Regions from separate parts of the Lysinibacillus sp. NPDC093692 genome, predicted to be linked through region 1. Evidence: riboswitches for the same ligand, from Rfam matches in the RefSeq annotation. Region 1 holds a riboswitch; the other holds the start of a gene.
The links. Region 1 has a riboswitch for S-adenosylmethionine ahead of metA (homoserine O-acetyltransferase MetA). Riboswitches for the same ligand answer to the same signal wherever they lie in the genome.

Region 1 (7,508 bases):
AATGCCAAGAACCATTGGACCAGCCGTGTCCATTGTTGGAACATTAGTAATCGGTCAAGCTGCTGTAGAAGCAGGAGTTGTATCAGCCGTAATGGTCATTATTGTAGCCTTAACAGCCATTTGTAGCTTCTTGTTCCCTGCCTATGGCTTATCCAATACAGTTCGTGCTCTTCGTTTCCCATTAATGATTGTATCAGCAATCGTTGGATTATATGGTTTGATGTTTGGCCTGATGATCATCCTACTACATTTATGCAGCATACGAACTTTCGGTGTCCCATATTTAAGTCCATTCGGCCCATTAATTTTAAAGGATCAAAAAGATGCACTTGTGTTGTTCCCGCGTAGAGCTTTATTGACTCGACCACGCTTAATTAGTAACAAAAACACTGTCCGAGGTCATAAATATTTTAATACGAAAAAAAGGAATTAAAAGAATGTGTAAACGAGGAATATACTATGTCAAAATGTAAGGCACTATGTTTACTAATGATTCTTTCTATACTTTTGAGTGGTTGCTGGAGTAAACGCGAACTCAATGAATTAGCAATTGTCGCGGCATTAGGAATAGATAAAGTAGATAATGAATTTGACATAACTGTTCAAGTTGTAATTCCTGGTGAAATCTCTTCCAAACAGCCTACTTCAGGACGATCACCGGTTATTACCTATCATTCAAAAGGTGCAACAGTTTTTGAGGCCATAAGAAAAATGACAACATTAACAGCTCGAAAACTTTATTTTTCTCATCTTCAAATAGTTGTGCTCGGCGATGAATTAGCTAGAGAAGGGATTGGCAAGCCGTTAGATTTAATTTCAAGAGATCATGAATTCCGAAATGATTTCGATGTCATCGTTGCTCATGACGCGACTGCCGAAGAAGTTTTAAATGTATTAACACCTATCGAAAAAGTACCAGCTATTAAAATGCTAAATTCTCTTAGAACGTCGGAGAAAACATGGGGTACAACCCAATCCATTAAAATAGATGAATTAATCAATACTTTAAATACCAAAGAAACAAGCGTAGTCATGTCTGCCATTGAAATTCATGGAGATAAAAGTGTGGGAATGGAGCAAACGAATGTTAAAAAATCAAAGTCATCTGCGGTCTTGAAGTACGCGGGCTTAGCAGTTTTTAAAGAAGATAAATATATTGGGCTTTTAACGGAAGATGAGAGTAGAAGCCTAGGTTTTTTAAAGGACAAAATAGAAAGTACAATTGAAACTCTTGCTTGCCCTAAGGGAGGTACTCTATCAACTGAAATTACACACTCAAAGACAAAAATAAAAGGTAAATTTAAAAATGGATCACCCAAAATCAATGTTGCTATAGATGTTAACCAAAATGTCGGAGAAGTTGAATGTGATATAGACCTTACAAAAGAAAAATCGCTTCAATACGTCAATAAAAAAACGGCAGAACTTATTAAAAAACGAATCGAAAAAACAATCAGTACAGTTCAGCAAAGTTATCGGGTCGATATTTTTGGATTTGGTGAAGTACTGCATCGCACAAATCCGAAAGAGTGGAAAAAAATAAAAAAAGATTGGCTAACCATATTTCAAGAGCTACCAGTTAAAGTCGAAGTACATGTCAACACGCAAGGCTTAGGGACGATGGAAAACTCATTAGTGAATAAGTCGGAGGGAAAATAAACTATGATGATGGCAATATTCATACTAATTATTTCTGCTGCTATAGCCTTTGCCTTTATTCCAACATTAAAAAAAAATAAAGAAACGAAAACGATCGTTATTTTTTCGATTTTTTTATTGCTTGGTGCCGCATTAAATATTGCGATCTTATTAAAGGTCAAAATACCGAGCCCACTAGATTTGATTACTTATATTTTTTCACCTATTAAAGATTACATCGTCTCACTAACTAAGTAATAAGGCAATATTATGTTAAGAAAAAAGGGGTAGTTCATGATGGAAAAAGAAATCATTAGTTCAAGACAATTTATGATCATTACCCTTCTTTTTTCAATTGGTACAGCTATTTTAATTATCCCTGCAAGTGTTGCCAGTGAAGCAAAGCAAGATGCATGGATTGCAGCGATTATTGGTGTCGTTATAAGTTTGCCCATATTAAAGCTTTTCGTTGCTTTAGGAAATAAAACACCCACCCTTACATTTGTAGAAGCTAATGAAAAAATATTAGGTCGTTTTTTCGGAAAATTCACTGCAATCGGCTTTATACTTATATCTTTACTTTCTGCCGGTGAATTATTATATTTCATAGGAATTTTCATGAAAACGGAAATAATGCCAGAAACACCTACGATGGCGTTTGCATTTCTGTTCAGTATTATCATCATTTATGCTGCATTTTTAGGAATTGAAGTTTTTGCCCGTTCTGCAGAAATACTATTTGCAATATTTACTTTAATTTTTATTTTCTTTGTCCTTTTTATTGCACCCTCCATCCAGATTGAAAATATACAGCCAATAATGGAAGCACCAAAAAAATCATTATTCTTTAGTATCATTCGATTTATAAGTCTTTTTTCATTCCCAATTGTCGTATTATTAATGATTTTCCCTTCCGCAGTTAACGTCCAAAAATCTGCGCAAAAAGGGTTTTACATTGGCACAATTTTGGGAGGAATTGTCTTAATTACGATCATCACACTATCGATCCTTGTCCTTGGCCCGGCAAATACTGCTTCACGGACATTCCCTAGCTATGCATTAGCCCAAAGAATTTCAATCGGGAACTTTTTACAACGTATGGAAGTAATTATGGCAGCCATGTGGATTATTACTATTTTTATTAGAACTTTTATGTATTTTTATGCTTCGGTTATCGGGATCGCACAATTATGTAAAATTAAAAATCATCGACCACTCATTTTTCCACTCGGCATGATTATCCTTGGACTTTCACAAATTGTTCATCCAAATATTATTCATTCAGATATTTACAATAGAGATATATGGCCTATATTCGCATTCATTTTAATGATCTTATTGCCATTACTATTATTACTTGTCGCTAAGATTCGTAAAATCAATGGTAATCAAGGAAATAATACGCAATGTAATAGCGGTACGCAAAATCAAAATGGAAATACTACACAAAGTGATAGTAGTAGCAATGGCGGTAACGCTTCTCAAAGTGCTGGTAGTAGTAATAATGATAGTTCTGCCCAAAGTGCAAGTAATAACAATAATTCTACTCAAAGTGATTGTAACGGTAATGGTGGGAATGCTTCTCAAAGTACAAGTAGTGACAGTGGTGGTAACGCTTCTCAAAGTGCGGGTAGTAGCAATAATGACAATTCTGCTCAAAATACAAGTAATAGCAATAATTCTACTCAAAGCGATTGTAACGGCAATGGTGGTAATCCTTCTCAAAGTACAAGTAGTGACAGTGGCGGTAATGCTTCTCAAAGTGCTGATAGTAGCAATAATGATAGTTCTGCCCAAAGTGCAAGTAATAACAATAATTCTACTCAAAGCGATTGTAACGGCAATGGTGGTAATCCTTCTCAAAGTACAAGTAGTAGCAATAATGACAATTCTGCTCAAAATGCAAGTAATAGCAATAATTCTACTCAAAGCGATTGTAACGGCAATGGTGGTAATCCTTCTCAAAGTACAAGTAGTAGCAACAATGACAATTCTGCTCAAAATGCAAGTAATAGTACTGCCGAAAATACTACTCAAAGTAAAATTGAAAACGATACCGGCAATTCTACACAAAATGATAGTGATACCGGAAATACACCAAACAGTGATAAGAATAAAAAATCGCCAGACAATTAACAGCAGTGTGGTTCATTACCAAAAGTGAAGCGGCTCATCGGACGCCCCCCAGGAGGCTCTGTGCGAAAGCAAAGCGGCAGCTACAAAGTGACCAGCCGGAACGGAAATGAGAAAAGTAAAAAATGATGACCCAAAAATATCAAGGTCATCATTTTTCTATGGCATTAAATATGATATTCAATTTGATCAACAAAATCCCATTCGTATGGTGTTTCTTGATAAACATAGTAGTTCAACCAGTTCGAGAATAACAAATGTGTATGGGCACGCCACGTATTAATCGGTTCATTTGCTGGATCATCATTAGGGAAGTAATTCAAGGGCACATCAATATCTAATCCTTTCGCAACATCGCGACTATATTCATCCGCTAAAGTTGTCGCATCATATTCAAGGTGACCAGTAATCATAATATTTTTATTGTCTTTAGATTGCACAATAAAAACACCAGCATCTTCTGAATAAGAGAGCAATCGTAAATCAGGGTGGTTGCGTACTTCATCAGTCGATACAGACGTATAACGCGAATGTGGTGCCGTAAACAAATCACTAAAGCCGCGTACTAAATCCACTGTTAAATCCGTAATGACATGAGAATATACACCTGAGCATTTAGCAGAAAGCCCAATTTTGCCAATACCGTAATGATGGTATAACGCTGCCTGTGCACCCCAACATATATGTAGAACCGATGTTACGTTCGTTTTGGACCATTCCATAATTTCTGAAATTTCCTGCCAGTAGTTCACTTCTTCAAACGGCATTTTTTCTACTGGTGCACCCGTAATAATCATGCCATCATAGCGACGATGACGAATTTGATCGAACGTCGTATAAAATAATTGTAAATGTGATTTACTAACATTTTTCGATTCATGAGTAGCAGTATTCAAAAATGTAATATTCACTTGTAACGGGGTATTCCCTAATAAACGTAGTAATTGCAGCTCTGTTTTTTCTTTTTCTGGCATTAAATTAAAGATTAAGATATTTAACGGACGAATTTGTTGAGTTTTCGCTCTATCCTCTTCCATTATGAAGATTTTTTCCTCACGTAAATGTTCTCCAGCTGGTAAGTTTTTTGGAATATTAATTGGCATCTTGCATTCCCCTCTCTTATAGTTCTCTCTGTTAAACCCATTATTGGCCTTAGTCTCCATACACAGGCCTTGCGTAAAGTCTTTTTTTCGATGAAATTAAAAAATCCCCCTCATTCCATTTGAGATAGAATGAGAAGGATGTTTTCCACGTTCACTCTTATCTCTCAAAGGACAAATCCTTCGCTGGAATTAGCACCTTTCTAACTTTTGTTAGAGGTTGCTGAAGCGTCATCGGGCCAAATCCCTCAACTTCTCTTGATAAGATTATTTAATTAAAAAGAATTGTAACATGAACATTTAAGAATATCAACAATACATAGAATATTTTGTTATTAACCATGCATGTCATTATGTAATTTGTTTAAAACTAATATTGAAGCTAAGTCCATATATTTTATGGTAAACAAGCTGTAATTATGTTAACATATACCTTTAGTAACAGAGAGGAACGTGAATAGTTTGATTAAAATTGAATTTCCAAAACCAGATTTAGTAATTCGCCAACGCGAGCAAGATTTAAAACCAGGTGATGTACCAATCACACCGTATTTCGGTTTTATTGATTTCCATAAAATCACTCGTGAAAATGGCGGCATTTTCTTATTCTACAATGAACAGAATGAACTATTATTTGTCGGTAAAGCACGTAAAATTCGTCAACGTATTAAAAAGCATTTTGAAGACAATGTGTCACCGATGAAAAATCATCGTGATGAAGTTTTCAAAATTGAAGTGTACGAAGTAGATGATCCAATGGAACGTGAAATTTACGAAACATACGCGGTTAATACATTCCGCGCTAAATACAATGTTGATAAAGTTTTTTATTAAGATAAAAGATCTTATATTACAAAAAATAAGAATCTACAAGCCATCTGTGCTTGTAGATTCTTTTATTATCTTCACTCTACGAAAAAGGCTTTACGTTCTTTAGTAATCCATTCCTCAAGCTCCATATCATCATCGCGCGTTAACAATCGATTGACAAGCACGTCATGCCAAATATAATCCTCTAATAAATAAATATGCACAGGGTCATTTGTTATAAAAGCCGTTTCTTGATTGGACGGTGAGTGTCCATAAATCATCTCTTGACCATCTATAGACAGAATAAACCAATGGGGCGTGGAAGCATTCCTCGTATATTGAGTAATGCGGTGCTGGTCAATCGATGCAATATTTTCATCCACATACAAAGTAATTCCATGAACCGAAATACGCTGAGCGACCTCGTGTATATCTTCTCGCAATTTTTCATACATATCTTCCCACATTGATAATAGTACTTTTTTCTCCGCTTTTTGTAATAACGACTGACAATAATTGACGATTGCCTCTTTTCCTTTTAGCGTCACAACCTTATGCTCCGCTTCCTGCTCTTTTACCTCTAATTTTTCTAATTGATCACTAATCGACGTGAAATTCGATTGCCAGCGTTGCTCAATTTGTTGTAAAAACACAGCAACAGGAATGGAAGAGTATGTCGTTTGATCTGCCGTTTCTTCTTTCAGTACTAACCCTTTTTCAACAAGCACATTAAGTATGTCATATATTCTTGCACGTGGGATACCGGAGTTCTTACTTACTTGATAGGCACTAACATGACTATTTTGTACGAGTGCCGTATAGGCCTTTGCTTCATATTCTGTGAATCCCAGTTCTTTTAATTGGGCGATTAATAATTCCATCGAATCCCTCCATTTCCTCTATTATAGTTGAAGGCTATGAAGATTAGCCAACGAAAAAATTAGTCTTTACAGACACGTGAAATTTAGTTACTATTTCAGTAGTAACTATCTAAAGAGGTGTATACATGCTATTTGAAGTAGATTTAAATGTAGTCATATTATTAATATCTTTTGGATTTTTAGCCGCCTTTGTGGATGCCGTCGTTGGTGGTGGTGGCTTAATTGCATTACCCGCCCTCATGTTTGCCGGTTTAAATCCAGCAGCAGCCGTAGCAACTAATAAGCTTGCTGGTACAATGGGGTCTTTAACATCAACCATTTCCTTTTATCGTTCCGGTCAGCTAGAAATTCGTTCGGTTATCAAATACTTTCCCCTAGCCTTTATTGGATCACTCTTTGGTGCATGGACAGTACATTTAATAAACCCCGAATTACTAAAACCACTTATGCTAGTAATGCTTGCAGCTGTTGCAGTCTATACAATCTTCAAAAAAGACTGGGGTTCAGTAGCTGCAGTCAAAAATTTAAAGTCTACGCACTTAGTTTTATTCATGCTATTGTTATTTTGCATTGGTTTTTATGATGGATTCCTTGGTCCAGGAACCGGCTCATTTTTAATTTTTAGCTTTTTATTAATCGGCTTCGATTTTTTAAAGGCAGCAGGAAATGCCAAATTTTTAAACTTAGCAAGTAATTTTGCAGGCCTTTTAATGTTCGCCTACTTAGGTCAAATTCATTATGTCTACGGTTTACTGATGGGTGTAGCTCAAATTGCCGGTGCATTTGTAGGTTCCCGTATGGCGATAAAAAAAGGTAGCGGCTTTGTTCGCGTATTGTTTATTATCGTAACGATTACATTGCTCACTAAAAATGCTTATGATTACATAATTCATTAAAAAAACGCCGTAGATACGCTATTTCTACGGCGTTTTTGTTTGTTTATGAA
Region 2 (7,508 bases), on a different contig from region 1:
TGGCAAATGAGAACGCTAAGGCTACACATCATAATCAATCAGAATAGTAAGGGCGATTGTACATCTGTTGTTGATTCTGCTACGATAACACTTCGCTTTCGCACGAAAAAACACCGGTAGCTAAAGCTTGGTTTTATTACATTAAATCGGATAAATATGCAAGAAACACACGCTATATGAATTGGTTGATTGGAGTGGAGGCTGGGCGACTCCTTGGGAATCAGCGTCACAGATGAGACCCTGCAGCGAAGCGGCTCATCGGACGCTCCCAGGAAGCTCTGCGCGAAAGCGAAGCGTCAGCGGCAAAGCGCCCAGCCGTAACGGAAATCAACCCCACGATATGGAAGGAATAAGTTAATAATTGTTTCATTTTGGTTCGTAACGGTTATGATGGTATACTACAGAAAATGAGGGATACACTGAAAATGTAGTTCCTAAAAATGATAGTAGAGGAGCCTTTAAATGACGATTCAATTTATTCAATATCCGAAATGTACTACTTGTAAAAAAGCACAAAAATGGCTAAATGACAATGGAGTTTCATATGAAGATGTACACATTGTCGAACAACCGCCAACAAAGGACGAACTATCAAACTTATGGCAAGTAAGTGGACTACCTTTAAAGAAATTTTTTAATACTTCTGGTATGAAATATCGCGAGCTTGGCTTGAAAGATAAGCTTGCTGAAATGACTGAAGTGGAGCAACTTGAACTGCTTGCTTCAGATGGTATGTTAATTAAACGTCCAATCGTAACTGATGGGAAAAAAGTTACGTTAGGGTTTAAAGAATCAGATTTTGAGCAAGCTTGGAAATAACCGCTTTTAATCGCTTTTAATCTTGTTTTTATGAAAGAAGTATGGCACACTGAAAGTGAATATATTACATATTTATGGAGGGGTTTTTGCATGAACACACCTAAAGACTTACGTTACTCTGAAGAGCACGAATGGGTTAAAGTAGAAGATGGAAAAGTACGTATCGGTATTTCTCATTTCGCACAATCTGAACTTGGAGATATCGTTTTCGTTGAACTTCCACAAGTTGGCGACGAAATCAAAACAGATGATCCATTTGGTAGCGTAGAATCTGTAAAAACAGTTTCTGAATTATATGCACCAATCTCAGGTACAGTAGTTGAAGTAAATGCAGATTTAGAAGATAGCCCAGAATTCGTTAATGAATCACCATATGAAAAAGCATGGATGATCGTTGTAGAGCCTGCTGATGCATCAGAAGTTGAAAAGCTTATGACAGCTGAGCAATACGATGAAATGATTGCAGAATAAGACAAGCTTATAAGACAAGCCTGTAATAGAAAAACGTCGGAAACTACCGACGTTTTTTATTATCTTCATCCATTCTGCCATCATAGTGGATGAGGGTGAATGCCAGTATATTCCCTTAACAATAGGTGTCTAACAGTATCAATGACAAGATTTATTGATATAATAATGATAAGGGATATGTCTAAACGGGGGTGGCGTTATGTTCGAGGGGAAATGCTTAATTGTCGAAGGCCGTTCGGATAAGCTTCAAATTGAACCTATTTTAAATGAACATGTTAAAATACTTTGCACGAATGGTACAATTGGTGTGCATCAATTAGAAGAGTTACTTGATCCATATGAAGGCTGTGAGCTTTATACATTTTTTGATGCAGATACATCGGGTGATAAGCTACGAGCATTAATGGACAGACATTATCCAGAGGCCGAGCATTTACGTACAATGCCAACATATAAGGAAGTAGAGACAACTCCGAGAAAGGTGTTAGCGGCGATTTTGCTTCGTGCACATTTCTCAATCCATAATGAATATATTTTGTAAGGTTGCGTGAAAAAAGATGGAAGAATGGTCAAAAGAGCAGTGGGACGTGGCTATCCAGTCTGGTGAAAAGGCTGCTTTTTATTTATATACACCAATGTGTGGAACGTGTGTAGTTGCATCGAAAATGATGTCGGTTGTTGAACAATTGCTGCCACAGCTACAGATTGGTAAAGCGAATATTAACTTTATTGAGCAAATCGCTTATGAAAATAAAATTGAAAGTGTACCGTGTTTACTTGTATGTGAAGGCGGAAAAGTGACGGAGAAGGTTTATGCCTTTCAATCCGTACCGTATTTATACGAATTGTTAAAAAAATAAATTGACTGGACTTTACTCACGTGGTAAAGTACGAATATACTAAAAAATATAAATATATCGAACTCTTATAAAGAGCGGCTGAGGGAAGTGCCCTATGAAGCCCGGCAACCATCACAAATGTGAAAAGGTGCCAAATCACCCAAAGATTTTATCTTTGAAAGATGAGAGAACGGTTCAACGTATAAGTTACGTGACCCCTTCTACTTGTCTATAGTTGAAGGGGTTTTTTACTTCTTTCAGCCGCTGAAATAGAGGAACTCAGTCTAAGAACGCCACATCCTGTGGCAACGACTGAGTGACCAACGTCATGTTGGCCTAGAGCCTCCGGCGGATGTCATGGAATCGAAAAGGATTTCTTTGTGCCAGCACAAAGCCGATTCCAGACGCAATTATGCCGAGGCACAATTGATATAAGAAAAGGAGAATTCGCTATGATTCAGCTTCAAAATATTACGAAGAAATACAAGACCTCGAATGGCGAATTAACAGCAGTTAAAGACGTCAACCTTTCTATCGATAAAGGTGAAATTTATGGCATTATCGGCTATAGTGGCGCTGGTAAAAGTACAATGATTCGTTTGTTAAACGGTTTAGAAAAGCCTACATCTGGTACGGTAACGGTTAACAATCAAGAATTTTCATCCATAAAGGGGCAAAAGCTTAGAGATGCTAGACAAAAGGTCAGTATGATTTTCCAACATTTCAATTTACTTTGGTCTCGAACTGTTGCGGAAAACATTGCTTTCCCACTAGAAATCGCAGGTGTTCCAAAGGCAAAACGTGAGGCACGTGTGAAAGAATTGATCACACTAGTTGGCTTAGACGGACGTGCTAAAGCGTATCCATCACAATTATCGGGGGGACAAAAGCAACGTGTAGGCATCGCTCGTGCACTTGCTAATAATCCAGAAGTATTGTTATGTGATGAGGCAACATCCGCACTCGATCCGGAGACAACAGATGCTATCCTAGATTTACTTGTCGATATTAATGAACGACTAGGTTTAACGATCGTGTTAATCACACATGAAATGCATGTTATTCGTAAAATTTGCCACCGTGTAGCGGTTATGGAAGCTGGAGAAATTGTAGAACGTGGTGAAGTATTACAAGTATTCCAAGCGCCACAAGCGGACATTACAAAAAAATTCGTTTCTCAAATTACAGATACGAAGGAGACACAGGAAACTGTGGCACAAATTAAAGCAAATTACCCTAATGGACAACTTGTAAAGCTAATATTTGTAGGAGAAAAAACAGAGCAGCCTGTCATCTCACATCTTGTAAAACAGTGTGATGTAGAAGTAAGTATAGTACATGGTAATATTTCGCAAACAAAAAATGGTGCGTACGGTACACTTATTGTACAAATTGAAGGCACAGAGTCGAATGTTGCAGCTGCACTTAGCTACTTGCATACAGTCGAAGTACAAACGGAGGTGATTGCCAATGCTAACTAATTTCTTTCCGAATGTCGACTGGGAAAAAATGTGGGAAGCTACGTATGAAACGTTGTATATGACAACAATCTCTACGGTGATCACATTTATACTTGGATTAGTAATTGGGATCTTATTGTTTTTATCAAGTCCAAACCAACTATGGGCCAATAAACTGGTGAACTTTTTAACAGGCTCAATCGTTAATATTTTCCGTTCGATTCCATTTATCGTTTTGATTATTTTATTAATTCCATTTACGAAATTTTTACTCGGCACAATTCGTGGCGCAGATGCTGCTTTACCGGCACTAATTATCGGAGCTGCACCATTTTATGCGCGTATGGTATTAATTTCATTACGTGAAATCGATAAAGGCGTTATTGAAGCGGCTCGTTCAATGGGTGCTAAAACGTCAACGATTATTTGGAAAGTTTTAATTCCAGAATCGTTCCCAGCGCTTATTTCTGGTCTTACTGTAACGGCTGTAGCACTTGTTGGCTATACTGCGATGGCAGGTATTATCGGTGCAGGCGGTCTAGGAAACTTAGCATTCTTAGATGGTTTCCAACGTAATCGCCAAGATGTAACTTTAATGGCGACTATATTAATCTTAATAGTAGTATTTATTATTCAATGGATTGGCGACTTAATTACAGCCAAAACAGATAAACGCTAAAAAGAAAAAAGCGTATCTCGCTACGAACATCAAAAAAGTTATTTCGGTTTTATGCCGCTAACATATTTTAAATTAGTTAAAAGGGAGTGCAATAAAATGAAGAAATTTTTAACAGGATTATTTTTATCAGTATTAGTATTAGCCTTAGCTGCTTGTGGTGCTGGCAAAAAAGATGATACAAACTCAAACGCATCATCTGGTGATAAATCAGACAATAAAGAAAATGTAACATTAACAATAGGTGCTTCTAATACGCCTCATGCGGTTATTTTGGAAAAAGCAAAGCCAGCTTTAGCTAAAGAAGGTATCGATCTTAAAATTGAAACGTATCAAGACTATGTATTACCAAACCAACATTTAGAATCAGGTGAACTTGATGCAAACTATTTCCAACACCTACCTTTCTTAGAGCTTAGCATGAAAGAAAATGGCTACGACTTTGTAAATGCTGGTGCCATTCACATTGAACCAATCGGAATTTACTCTAAAAAATATAAAACTCTTGAGGATCTACCAAAAGGTGCAACAATTTTACTTTCTAGCTCAGTTTCAGACCACGGTCGTATGCTTTCATTGTTAGAAGCTAAGGGCTTAATTAAATTAAAAGATGGCGTTGATAAAACAGCAGCAGAAATAAAAGATATCGCAGAAAACCCTAAAAACTTCAAATTCGATGCAAATACTGCTCCAGAAATGCTTGTACAAATGTATGAAAATAATGAAGGCGATGCAGTTTTAATTAACTCGAACTTTGCAATCGATAACAATATTAATCCATTGAAAGATGCAATTTCTCTTGAAGATAAAGAATCTCCTTATGTAAATATTGTAGCTGTACGTGCTGGTGATGAAACAAAACCAGAAATTAAAAAATTGATAGAAGTATTAAAATCTAAAGAAATCCAAGACTTCATTATTGAAGAATGGAAAGGCTCAGTTGTGCCAGTTAAATAATTTATTTAAAGGGGTGTGTAAGTATAAAACTTACATACCCTTTTTCTTGTTATCGAAAGAATTGAATAATAAACAAAGGCTGATTTTTACTCCGATTTGGCGCTGACAGGATGAGTCGACAAGCTGGAATAAAATAGTGTTTTTTGTAGTTTGAAAGGGTATGTAATTTAAAAGATTACATACCCTTTCTTCTTATTATAAAAAGGCTGTCTTTTATCAGAAAAATATAACTTTTTGTCAGGAGAGGTATTATTCTGTAGTTTATAACAAAAATATAATAATATTTTAAAAGTGATTGATTTACCAAAAATTTTGTATAGAAATTGTTTAGTCATATTTATTACTATAGTTGTTGTGTTTATAAATCAAAAGAATGATAGAAAAATAACGAAGAAGAATAACATGCTTCTTCCATCAACTGGAGTGAACACAAATGAATAAATTAATCGTTGCGGAAGATATCATGCAGGAGCATGAGGTGAAGGGTTATTTTGAAATTTTGCGTGAGAGTGTTATTCGTTCGCGTCTAACAATGACTGCAGTCTTTTTTAAAGTAGCGAATTCCTCACAAGGAACTGATATAGAACGTAATCAAGTGAATCATCAAATTTCAGCTTTTTTAAAATCTAAAATACGAAAAACAGATTTACTTTTCCAACTAGCAGATGGCATGCATTGGGGGATATTTTTTCTGCAAAGTAGTGAAGTAGAGGTAAAAGCATTTTTAAAACGAATTTTCGCAATTCTAACGCAAGAAAGGGAATTTCAACAAATAGCGTTAAAAGCTTCCGTTACTGAAATAAGAAATAATAATGTTGATTTTGAAACATTGTTAGAGAAAAATAAGCACAAACTAGCAGATGAAGAACAGCCGACTTGGTCAGTAGAACAGGTTACAGATTATCGTGTACAACCGACGGAGCAAGTAAAGGTTAGCATTATTGAACAAAATGAAATCTTTAGAAAAGTGCTAGAAACGACACTCGAAAATTTAGACATTCCTCATTATACTTTTGACGTGTCGACCTATGAAGATGGCTATGATTTTTTACAGTCCGATAACTATAAATCTGGCCATATGCATTTAGTTTTGATGAACGATATTTTACCACGTAAAAATGGCTTAGAAATTTTGCACGTTTTGCGAGAAATGCCGAATGAGAAAAAGTTCATCATTTATATGATGTCAGAACGAAACTCAGAGGGTGCAACACTGAATGCTTATGAAGGTGGCGTCGATGAATATATCGTAAAACCATTTAATTTACGTTTGTTAGAAGCAAAAATTAAGAAGACTTTTGCGAGGTTTTGGCTATGATCAAGCTGTCGATTCCTTTTCTTTTAACGGTCAGCGGTATTTTATTAACAGTTCTATTTTTATTTACGATCTATATACTTGTTCAGCGCAAGCGGGAGATTCGTTTTGCAGAAGTGCGTGATACTTTTTTACAAAACTCTTCACAGCAATGGTACAACTATTTAATCAATGATGAAATTTTCTCTATAGTGCTTGTACCCCGAGAGAGAGCTCAAGTAGCAGCTATAGAAATAATCTTTTCATCTTATTTGAAAAATATAAGCAATGAGAAAGTTGAACACAAAATAAAAGAGTTTTCTAATCTCTATTTAAAAAAGTATTATGAAAAGGATTTGACCAGTAAACGATGGAGCATTAGGATGAATGCTTTATATCATATTGCTGATTTACAGATAGAGGATTTATTAGAGACATGTCTTCAATTCGAAAAAACCAAAATTTCGGAGGAGGAATATTTTCAACTGTTAAAAATATACTCTCTCTTCCAACCAGAATTGTTTATCGAAAAAATTAAAGAATCGAACATTCATTATTCTGAAAGCGAATATAGAAGAGTATTTGTCTTGTTAGAGGATGACGTATTTATTCGATTATTTGAAGACTTTAATAGCTGGACAACAAATATCCAATTTGCTGCAATTGATACTGCAGCTGTAAAAAGAAATATACAATACATTGATCGGTTAAAACAGCTATTAACGCATGAGGTTCCAGAAATACAAATAAGAGCATTAAAAGGTCTTTATGAAATTGGTGTAATTGATGAAATCGATCCTTATGTTCCATTTGTGACATCAGATATGTGGGAAATAAGATTAATGGTTGCGAAAATCTTTAAGCATGTACCTCTAAACTATACCTATGCTTATTTAGAACAACTTCTTCAAGATGAAAATTGGTGGGTTCGCTCACAGGCTGCTAAAACAATTGCTGAAAATAGAGATGGAATTGCGAAATTACAGCAATTT

Region 2: it holds a riboswitch for S-adenosylmethionine, as region 1 does, so the genes downstream of both, ACQKN4_RS21335 (methionine ABC transporter ATP-binding protein) here and metA (homoserine O-acetyltransferase MetA) in region 1, are expected to answer to the same signal.

The regions. Positions count from the first base shown of each region.
Region 1 is NZ_JBNNUW010000008.1:37,967-45,474, reverse strand. It holds gene ACQKN4_RS10715 (spore germination protein) at 1-433, shown strand, start outside; gene ACQKN4_RS10710 (Ger(x)C family spore germination protein) at 460-1,659, shown strand; gene ACQKN4_RS10705 (hypothetical protein) at 1,663-1,896, shown strand; gene ACQKN4_RS10700 (endospore germination permease) at 1,933-3,774, shown strand; gene metA (homoserine O-acetyltransferase MetA) at 3,939-4,874, opposite strand; SAM riboswitch class I at 5,029-5,139, opposite strand; gene ACQKN4_RS10690 (nucleotide excision repair endonuclease) at 5,334-5,705, shown strand; gene ACQKN4_RS10685 (TrmB family transcriptional regulator) at 5,777-6,562, opposite strand; gene ACQKN4_RS10680 (TSUP family transporter) at 6,688-7,458, shown strand.
Region 2 is NZ_JBNNUW010000025.1:74,413-81,920, reverse strand. It holds gene ACQKN4_RS21355 (arsenate reductase family protein) at 463-819, shown strand; gene gcvH (glycine cleavage system protein GcvH) at 910-1,290, shown strand; gene ACQKN4_RS21345 (toprim domain-containing protein) at 1,490-1,831, shown strand; gene ACQKN4_RS21340 (thioredoxin family protein) at 1,848-2,150, shown strand; SAM riboswitch class I at 2,213-2,318, shown strand; gene ACQKN4_RS21335 (methionine ABC transporter ATP-binding protein) at 2,582-3,610, shown strand; gene ACQKN4_RS21330 (methionine ABC transporter permease) at 3,600-4,268, shown strand; gene ACQKN4_RS21325 (MetQ/NlpA family ABC transporter substrate-binding protein) at 4,365-5,222, shown strand; gene ACQKN4_RS21320 (response regulator) at 5,656-6,540, shown strand; gene ACQKN4_RS21315 (HEAT repeat domain-containing protein) at 6,537-7,508, shown strand, end outside.